Regions from separate parts of the Microbacterium sp. KRD172 genome, predicted to be linked through region 1. Evidence: predicted binding sites of a transcription regulator. Region 1 holds the regulator's gene; each other region holds the start of a gene.
What was found. The regulator LexA, encoded in region 1, represses DNA repair genes until DNA is damaged. The targets are predictions, from matches to a motif close to TCGAACANNTGTTCGA.

Region 1 (3,275 bases):
AGAACAGGCACATCGATCTGTTCCGCGTGCGTGAGCGGAGAGCGATCGATGTAGATATGCTCGGCCGCGGGCAGCGGGCCGACGAGTCCGTCGAGGTAGTACTTCTCGAAGTCGTGCGTGTCCTGGGCGAGAGCGCGCAGATCGGTGACGCCGTAGCGGCTGATGCCTGCGGCGAACACGCCGCCGCGTACGAGTGCGGCGAGCACGGTCCATCCACCTGCCGAGCCGCCCCGGATCGCGATGCGCTTCGGGTCCGCACGCCCTGAGTCCGCGAGTCCGCGCGCCGCGGCGAGCACATCATCGACCTCTGCGATGCCCCACTGGCCGTCGAGACGCTCACGATAGGCGCGGCCGTATCCGGTCGAGCCGCCGTAGTTGACGTCGAGCACGCCGATGCCGCGGCTCGTGTAGAACGCGATGGCTGCGGATGCCGCTCCCGCGACGTGCGCGGTCGGTCCTCCGTGCACGAAGACGATGTACGGCGGGAGTTCGCCCTCGGGCGTCGTGGCATCGGGGTTCGCCGGTGCGTAAGCGAAGGCATGCACCGGGCCGTTCGCGCCGTCGAGGGTGATGCGGGTGGCCGGCGGCATCCAGCGCTCGTCCACTGGCAGGCCGCCGCGTACGCGTTCGACCTCGCCGGAATCCACGTCCACGCACCAGAGGCCTGCGCTCACGCGTGCCCCGCCGCCGGAGAGCAGCACGCGAGTGCCTGACACGTCGTCGATGCTCACGTGCGCGGTGGCGGGAACATCGAGGCGCCTCTCGGAACCGTCGCGTTCGATCAGCGCGACCTCGTCCGCACCGTTCGTGCGCACGATGACGATACGGCCGTCTGCGAGCGGCTGATACCAGCGGTTTCCGAGCACCCAGAGTCCGTAGCCGGTGTCGGCGTCGGCCGGGGCGATCGGCTCCGGTGCGCCCGCGTCGAGGCCGTGCATCTCCCGGCGATAGAGATTCCAGCGCCCGGTGGGGTCGTCCGCGTATACGAGTTCTGTGTCGCTGATCCACTCCGGCTGCAGCGCCGCGCGTGCGGGTGTGTCGGCGAAGACATCGTCGCCGACCTCCGTGACGCACAGCCTGGCCTCCTGCCACGGCATCCGTCGACCGCTCCACTCGACCCACGCGATGCGGGTCCCGTCGGGGGAGAGCGCGGGGTGTGCGAAGAAGGCGCTGCCCTGGATATGCACACGGATCGCGGCCTCGTCCGAGGTGGCGGATGCGTCGGTCGGGACCTCGACGATCGCCCGCCGGTGCGGCTCCACCGAGAGATTTTCGCGCACGGCCAGCAGGCGCCCGTCCTGTAGGCGGAGCCCGCCGTGGTTCGGTCCGGCGGGCGTCAACGGTTCGGGCTCCTCGCCTGGCAGCATCCGATACACCCGTTGATCGCCGGCATCGACGAAGTACAGGGTGCCGCCTGCGTCCGCTGTCCACGCTCCGCCGCCGTACTCGTGCACCCGCGATCGGGCGCTCCACGGCGCGGGGAGGACCACCTTCCCGGTCGAGCTGCGCACCGAGACACGGCCGCCCTCGGCCGGCACCGATTCGCCCCACCAGATTTCGTCGCCCACGAAGCGGGCGCCATCGATTCGCGGCGCTGATGATGCGATATCGGCGGCGTGGAAGGGAGAGGTCCAGGTTCCGTACGGCTGCATGCTTCGAGCCTATGCGGCTCCGATCGACCGTCGTCGTTCGGAGCCGGCAGCGCTTGCTGTCTGTCAGACCGCGCGGAGCACCGCGACGATCTTGCCGAGCACTACTGCGTCGTCACCGAGGATGGGCTCGAAGGACGAGTTGCGGGGGAGGAGCCACGTGTGTCCGTCGCGCTGGCGGAACGTCTTCACCGTCGCCTCGCCGTCGAGCATGGCCGCGACGATCTCGCCGTTCTCCGCGGTGTTCTGCGTGCGCACGACGACCCAGTCGCCGTCGCAGATGGCGGCGTCGATCATGGACTCGCCTGACACCTTGAGCATGAACAGGTCGCCCTTGCCCACGAGCTGGCGGGGAAGCGGGAAGATCTCCTCGACCTGCTGCTCGGCAGTGATCGGCACGCCGGCGGCGATCTGACCGACGAGCGGCACCATCGCCGCGTCGCCGACGGGAGTGCTGGAGTCCGCCGGGTTCTCACTACTCGTGCCTGGCAGGTCGATGAGCACCTCCATCGCGCGCGTCTTGCCCGGATCGCGGCGCAGGTAGCCGCTCAGCTCGAGCTGACCGAGCTGGTGAGTGACGCTCGAGAGCGACTTGAGCCCGACGGCGTCGCCGATCTCGCGCATGCTCGGCGGATAGCCGTGCCTGGCGATCGAAGTCTGGATGACCTCGAGGATCGCCAGCTGCTTGGGGCTGAGGTTCTTGCGCCGACGGGTGCGCGGAACCTCAGGGCCGGGTGCGGAGATGTCGCTCATGGGTGCTCCTTCGTGCGCGTTCACGGTGCCGATGTTCGCCTGCACGGACCCTCGTCTTCGAATGTCTGTGGTCCGTGATGTGGTGTGGATATCGAAACCGTATCCGAGAAACGCCTCGAAACGGAAGATCTGTTCGAGCGTGTCGGGTGATTCGAAGGACGGGTTTCGAATAAGTCTTGACAGATGTTCGAATTCGAATATACATTCGGTACGTAGCTTCGCATTCCCCGCTCCCGGCCGAGCGGCGAATGCGAACGCTACGCCAAACGGCTCAAAGCCCAGAGGCAACCAGAGGCAGAGGAGAGATCACATGAGCACCATCAGCATCACCGCACCCGCAGTCGTTCCCGTGCGCACCGCGACCGGCGCCGCGACGCGGCTGCGACTGACGACGCGCGGGCGTCGACTGCTGGTCGCTCTCGCGGCGCTCCCACTCGCGGTCGGCATCGGCTTCGCAGCCATCAGCGGTGGCTCGGCACTTGCATCGGGTGACTCGTCCACCCCGGTCAGCTTCGACACCGTGACGGTCATGCCCGGCGACACGCTCTGGGCGATCGCCGAAGATGTCGCCCCCGCCGAAGACCCTCGCACGGTCATCAGTGAGATCCAGAAGCTCAATGCTCTGAACGGTGGCTCCCTGCAGGCCGGGCAGCAGCTCGCGATCCCCGCGGAGTACGCCGACTGATCTCACCGTTAACATGGGGAGGGTGACTGCTTCACTCAGCGACTTACCCCTCCGCGACGATCTTCGCGGTCTCACCCCTTACGGCGCACCGCAGGCCCCGCTGGCCGTGGCGCTGAACGTGAACGAGAACACCCATCCCGTGCCGGATGAAGTCGCGAGCGACATCCTCGACGACATCGCCGTCGCGC
Region 2 (3,275 bases), 1.3 Mb from region 1:
CCCGACTTGGAGACGAGGCCGATCGGGCCCTTGCCGGTGATGTTCGCCGGGGTGATGCCGACGAGCGCTTCACCGGGGGTGATGATGCCGGGGCAGTTCGGCCCGATGATGCGGGTCTTGTTGTCCTTGCTCTGCGCGTACGCCCACGCCTCGGCCGAGTCGCCGACGGGAACGCCCTCGGTGATGACGACCAGCAGCGGGATCTCGGCGTCGATGGCCTCGATCATGGCGTCCTTCGTGAAGGCACCGGGGACGAAGGCGATCGACACGTCGGCGCCGGTCTCCTTCATGGCCTCTGCGACGGATGCGAAGACGGGCAGTTCGACGGGATTGCCGTCCTTGTCGGTGTGCGAGACGGCGGTGCCGGCCTTGCGGGCGTTGACGCCGCCGACGACCTGGGTGCCGGCCTTGAGCATGAGGGCGGTGTGCTTGGTGCCTTCGCCGCCGGTGATGCCCTGGACGATGACCTTGGAATCCTTGTTCAGGAAGATCGACATTTCTCTAATCCTTTTCCTTAAATCCGGTATCTGAGCTTGTCGAAGATCAGGCGTTCGCCAGCTCGGCGGCCTTGTCGGCGCCCTCGTCCATGGTGGCGGCGAGGGTCACGAGCGGGTGGGCGTATTCGGCGAGGATCGCACGACCCTCTTCGACGCGGTTGCCGTCCAGGCGCACGACGAGCGGCTTGGATGCCGTGTCACCGAGCGTCTCGAGTGCACCCTTGATGCCGTTGGCCACGGCGTCGCACGCGGTGATGCCGCCGAAGACGTTGACGAACACGCTCTTCACCTGCGGGTCGCCGAGAATGACGTCGAGGCCCGCTGCCATGACAGCTGCGGATGCTCCGCCGCCGATGTCGAGGAAGTTCGCGGGCTTCACGCCGTTGTGGTTCTCACCGGCGTAGGCGACGACGTCGAGCGTCGACATGACAAGGCCTGCGCCGTTGCCGATGATGCCGACCTCGCCGTCGAGCTTCACGTAGTTCAGACCCGACTCCTTGGCCTTGGCCTCTAGCGGGTCGGCGGCGTCCTTGTCCTCGAGCGCCTCGTGCTCGGGGTGGCGGATCTCGGAGGCGTTCTCGTCCAGCGTCACCTTGCCGTCGAGCGCGACGATGTCGCCGTCTTCGGTGCGGACCAGCGGGTTGACCTCGACGAGCGTCGCGTCCTCGCCCTTGTAGACCTCGTACAGCTTGACGAAGACGTCGGAGACCTTCTCGATGAGGTCTTCGGGGAAGTTCGCAGCGCGAGCGATCTCGACAGCCTTGTCCTTGTCGATGCCGGTCAGCGGGTTGACCTCGATGCGGGCGAGCGCCTCGGGCTTCTCGACAGCGAGCTGCTCGATCTCCATGCCGCCCTCGACGCTGCACAGCGAGAGGTACGAGCGGTTCGCGCGGTCGAGCAGAACCGAGAAGTAGTACTCCTCGGCGATGCGGGCGCCGGCAGCGACCATGACGCGCTTGACGATGTGCCCCTTGATGTCGAGGCCGAGGATCGCCTTCGCGGCTTCGTACGCCTCATCGGGGTTCTTGGCGACCTTCACGCCACCGGCCTTGCCGCGGCCACCGGTCTTGACCTGCGCCTTGACGACGACCACTCCACCGAGCTTCTCTGCTGCCGCTTTCACCTCCTCGGGGGTGTCCGCGACGATACCGGCGAGGACCGGCACTCCGTACTTCTCGAAAACGTCTCGTGCCTGGTACTCGTACAGATCCACTGTGCTTCCTTCACTGGGTCTCGGTCCGGAAAGTATCTCGATGTCGAGACATCGACCAGTCCTAAAGCCTACTACCTCCGTCTGAGCGCTCCGTCTCACCCGCTCGCCACTCGGATTCGTAGATATCTTCGTTTTTTCTATCCATAACCATTGCGCTAGTCGCATTTTTCAACTAGTCTGGATTCATGGAACCTTGGTTCGACGATGTGGATGACCGGCCGCGTGATGCCGCGTTCTTCGTGGAGTCTGCGCTGGATGATCTGCAGTGTGCGGATGTCGATCTGAATCGGTATGAGGCGCGGCGGTCGGCGAGGATTGCGGATGCTGTCGCTCTGGCGCGCCGCAATCCCCAGGTGTACGTGCATGGGACGGATAAGGATGCGCTGGGCCAGGCGGAGCGTGCGGCGGTGTTCGATATCGCGTTGCGGTTGCGGTGCTCGGAGGAGTACGTGCGTGGGGTGCTTTTCACGGCAGAGCAGGCGATGGCGCATCTTCCGTTGTTGTGGGCGCAGGCCAGGGATGGCTTCGTGTCGATGTATCTGGTCGGTCGCACCGTCGGCGCGCTGGCACGGGTGCGGGCCGATTTCGGTGCATCGGAGGAAGAGCTCGATCTCGAACGTGAGGCGATGCGGTTGATCGATGAGGCGGCGTCGGAGTGGGCGCTGTCGTGTCCGCCGGCGGCCTTCGCTCGCCGGTTGCGGACTCTGGTCGATCGGCTCGACCCGGTCGGCGCGGCCGAGCGTCACGGCCGGAAGGTGCGGGAACGCCGCGTCGTCGTCCAGGAGGATGAGGACGGCATGAGCTGGTTCATGGCGTACATCCCGACGATCGAGGCGATCGCCGCGAAACGCCGTCTGACGTCCGCGGCCAAGCATCTGCAGAAGCATCCGGACGAGTGCCGTACGCGTGATCAGATCCGCGCCGACCTGTGCTCCGAGTGGTTGCGCGGTGTCGGTACCGACAAGGCAGTCAAGACGAAGATCTTCGTCACCATCCCCATCGAACTCCTTGCGGCCGAGCTCGTCGGTCACGGTCCGATCGACCCGCTCACCGCGAAGCAGCTGTTCCTCGATGCGAAGGCGTTTCGCCGGGTGATCATCGACCCCATCCGCAGCGTCGTGGTGGACATGGACCGCCGCTCCCGCCGCGCCACTCAAGCCCAGCGCGAATGGCTCATCCTCCAACACGGCACCTGCGCCAGAGACGGCTGCAACCGCCTCGCCCAAGACGCCGACATCGACCACAAGACCCCATGGGCGAGCGGCGGCAAGACCGACATCGACGAGCTCCGGCCGCTGTGTCCCCGCGACCACGTGCATCGACATCTCACGCGAGCGATCTACCGCAGTCGGCCGGACAATTCGGTTCAGGTCATCACACCGACCGGGCATGAAAGCAAGCCGACACCTCACGCACCCGTCACCGAACCACCGTTCTGAACCCCGCCCGCAAGCCCGACGTGCGCGCCAGCATTAGGCTTCTCGCTATGCATCAGTCCGCAGAGCCGCGCACCGGCGTCGTCGCCGCAGCGCTCGACCTGTTCCGCGCCCAGGGCTTCGACCAGA
Region 3 (3,275 bases), 720 kb from region 1:
GCTCACCGCCCGCGGATGGACACTGGGAATCGCCGAATCGCTCACCGGCGGGGCGCTGGCGGCCGAGATCGTGTCGGTGCCCGGTGCATCGGCGACCCTGCTCGGAGGGGTCGTCGCATACGCGACGCCCGTGAAGGCCTCGCTGCTCGGAGTGGATGCCGCGCTGCTCGAGGAGCACGGGCCGGTTCATCCGCTCGTCGCGGAGCAGATGGCCGGTGGCGTGCGCGATGCCGTGAGCGTCGCAGGCAGATCAGCGGACGTGGGTCTGTCCACGACGGGGATCGCCGGTCCGGATTCGCCTGACGGGCAACCGGTGGGAACCGTGCACATCGGCATCGCCACGCCCATGCGCGTGCGTGCGTTCTCGCTGCGGCTCGATGGCGATCGCGCATCGATCAGAGCTCAGACCGTGGATGCGGCGATCGAGAAGCTGCTCGAAGAGATGGGGGAATAGCACACCGCCCATGATCGTTGTGAGAAGTGTGGCGATGGAAGATGTGCTCACAACGAAAGCACAGCGTGAAACGGTAGTTTTTTATTCAGAGAGTCGGGTTAGACTGGCGATCCGTTCGGAGCACGCTCCGATGAGGGGAATCGAGAGGAGGTTCCGATGATTCTTGTACGACAGGAAATCGGCGATGTGCTGAGGGACTTCCGCCTGCAGAAGGGGCGTACGCTCCGGCAGGTCGCGGGCAAGGCCTCCGTGGCGCTCGGATATCTCAGCGAGGTCGAGCGCGGTCAGAAGGAGGCCTCGAGCGAGATCCTCGCTTCGGTCGCCGAAGCGCTCGACGTGCCCATCTCGATCATCATGCGTGAGGTGGGCGACCGCATCTCCGTCCTCGAGGGCATCCAGGTGTTCCCTGATGTCGTTCCGGACGACCTGGTCGCGTCCATCGAACCCGAACTCTCACTGCACTGACCTGCGGCTCCTCGGGTAGACCTTCAATGCGGCGCAGTGAGTTCCTTCGCGCGGTCGACGACGAATTCGGTGCGCGCGCCGCGATGCTGACGACGGATCTCGTCCTGGATGCTCTCGGCAATCGGACGGCAGCAGAGGCCCTGGATGCAGGCGTCGCGCCGCGTGAGATCTGGCTCGCCCTCTGCGCCGAGACCGATGTGCCGGCGGAGCGTCGCTACGGAGTCGGACGGCTCGAGCCGCGCAGGCACTGAGGGCGCGGAGCTGCACTCGATTCTCTGATCGCGTCCGCTCTGTGCCGGATCGGCGTGTCGTCGAATATGTGTTCGAAGTGCGCGTAACGTTCTGCACAAGTGGTTTCGAGGTGAAGTCATCCCCGATTCGTGGGGCAGCCGATGCAATGTCGGAGGTCGCTCGTACGGTGATGACAGGCCGAAAAAGCCATACGCCTTGTCGGAGAGTTCGCCCCAGTCGGGGTGGCCGCGACAGCCTACAGGCGGCACCATGCGAACAAATAGGAGCACGTCATGCCATCACCCGCAGACCGCGAGAAGTCCCTGGAATCAGCCCTCGCCCAGATCGACCGGCAGTTCGGGAAGGGCTCGGTCATGCGACTGGGCAGCGATGAGCGCGCCCCTGTTGCTGTCATTCCGACGGGCTCCATCGCCCTCGACGTCGCTCTTGGCGTCGGCGGCCTGCCGCGCGGCCGAATCGTCGAGATCTACGGCCCTGAGTCGTCGGGTAAGACGACGTTGACGTTGCACGCGATCGCCAACGCCCAGCGTGGCGGCGGCATCGCCGCCTTCATCGACGCCGAGCACGCGCTCGACCCTGAGTACGCGAAGAAACTCGGCGTCGACATCGACGCACTCCTTGTGTCTCAGCCGGACACAGGCGAGCAGGCACTCGAGATCGCCGACATGCTCGTGCGTTCCGGTGCCATCGACCTCATCGTCATCGACTCCGTCGCTGCGTTGGTCCCGCGCGCCGAGATCGAGGGCGAGATGGGCGACTCGCACGTGGGTCTGCAGGCGCGACTCATGTCGCAGGCGCTCCGCAAGCTCACGGGCGGTCTGAGTCAGACCAACACCACCATGATCTTCATCAACCAGCTGCGCGAGAAGATCGGCGTGTTCTTCGGGTCCCCCGAGACGACGGCCGGTGGTAAGGCGCTGAAGTTCTACGCTTCCGTCCGCCTCGACATCCGTCGCATCGAGACCATGAAGGATGGCACCGAAGCGGTGGGAAACCGCACCCGCGTCAAGGTCGTGAAGAACAAGATGGCACCGCCCTTCAAGCAGGCGGAGTTCGACATCCTGTACGGCACTGGCATCTCGCGTGAAGGCAGCCTCATCGATTTCGGTGTGGAGCATGGGCTCGTGAAGAAGTCGGGTTCGTGGTACACCTACGACGGCGATCAGCTGGGTCAGGGCAAGGAGAACGCACGTTCGTTCCTCATCAAGAACGCTGACGTCGCCCTGGAGATCGAGACGAAGATCAAGCAGAAGCTCGGCATCGGCGGAGCGGTCGCCGACGAGGCTCCTGAAGCTGCGGCCGAGCTCACGCAGCGTATTCCGGCCTGATGACTGTCGGTGACGGGGGCGAGGCGCGCCTCGCTCCCGTGATCCCACTCTTCGGGGACAAGGTGGCGCCGGCGTCTGCACTGCCGCACCAGCCCTCGCACGGGCCCTCGCACGAGGCGGCTGCCGTGAACGAGCGATCGGAAGTTCTGCACCGCTCAGAGGTTGCGGTCGCGGGGGAGCAGCCACCAGAGCGCGACCCGGATCAGATCCGTGCAACCGGTGAGGAGTCACTGCTGCGCAAGCTGCGGGCGCGCTCTCTGTCGATCTCCGAGGCACGGCAGGTGCTGCGCGGCCATGATCTGGACCTCTCGCAGATCGACGACGCGGTCGACGACTTCTGCAGGCGTGGCTACCTCGACGACCTGATCCTCGCTGAGCAGCTGGTGATATCGGGCATCGAGCGCAAGGGACAGGGGCGCGTCGCACTGTCGAGGGCTTTGGCACAGCGTGGCATTCCGCGCGACGTCATCGACACCGCGCTCGGGGATCTGCCGGATGACGATGCCGAACGGGCGCTGGAGTTCGCCAGGACCAAGGCGCGTTCGATGACCCGGCTCGACTTCGAGACCGCGCTTCGGCGACTCATGGGCCAGCTCGCGCGACGCGGATACGGCGGCTCCGTCGCCATGAACGCGGCGAGGACGGCGCTGACCGAGACGTCGCTGGGCAAGCCGACAAGCGGCGTGCGGTTCGTCGACTCGGAGTGACCCGGCCCGAACGCTCGTAGAATGGGTTCACCATGACTATCCTCAGCAGCGAACCGACGATCATCCAGG

Region 2: the regulator LexA is predicted to act here: its motif matches at 1,827-1,842, upstream of J1M43_RS12385 (HNH endonuclease signature motif containing protein).
Region 3: the regulator LexA is predicted to act here: its motif matches at 1,231-1,246, upstream of recA (recombinase RecA).

What each region holds. Positions count from the first base shown of each region.
Region 1 covers NZ_JABFAS010000002.1:1,227,305-1,230,579, forward strand. The annotation lists gene J1M43_RS06260 (prolyl oligopeptidase family serine peptidase) at 1-1,652, opposite strand, end outside; gene lexA (transcriptional repressor LexA) at 1,716-2,402, opposite strand; gene J1M43_RS06270 (LysM peptidoglycan-binding domain-containing protein) at 2,713-3,087, shown strand; gene J1M43_RS06275 (histidinol-phosphate transaminase) at 3,101-3,275, shown strand, end outside.
Region 2 covers NZ_JABFAS010000002.1:2,491,643-2,494,917, forward strand. The annotation lists gene sucD (succinate--CoA ligase subunit alpha) at 1-497, opposite strand, end outside; gene sucC (ADP-forming succinate--CoA ligase subunit beta) at 544-1,710, opposite strand; gene J1M43_RS12385 (HNH endonuclease signature motif containing protein) at 1,896-3,149, shown strand; gene J1M43_RS12390 (TetR/AcrR family transcriptional regulator) at 3,197-3,275, shown strand, end outside.
Region 3 covers NZ_JABFAS010000002.1:1,946,630-1,949,904, reverse strand. The annotation lists gene J1M43_RS09825 (CinA family protein) at 1-454, shown strand, start outside; gene J1M43_RS09820 (helix-turn-helix domain-containing protein) at 611-919, shown strand; gene J1M43_RS09815 (DUF3046 domain-containing protein) at 946-1,170, shown strand; gene recA (recombinase RecA) at 1,444-2,499, shown strand; gene J1M43_RS09805 (regulatory protein RecX) at 2,499-3,206, shown strand; gene miaB (tRNA (N6-isopentenyl adenosine(37)-C2)-methylthiotransferase MiaB) at 3,239-3,275, shown strand, end outside.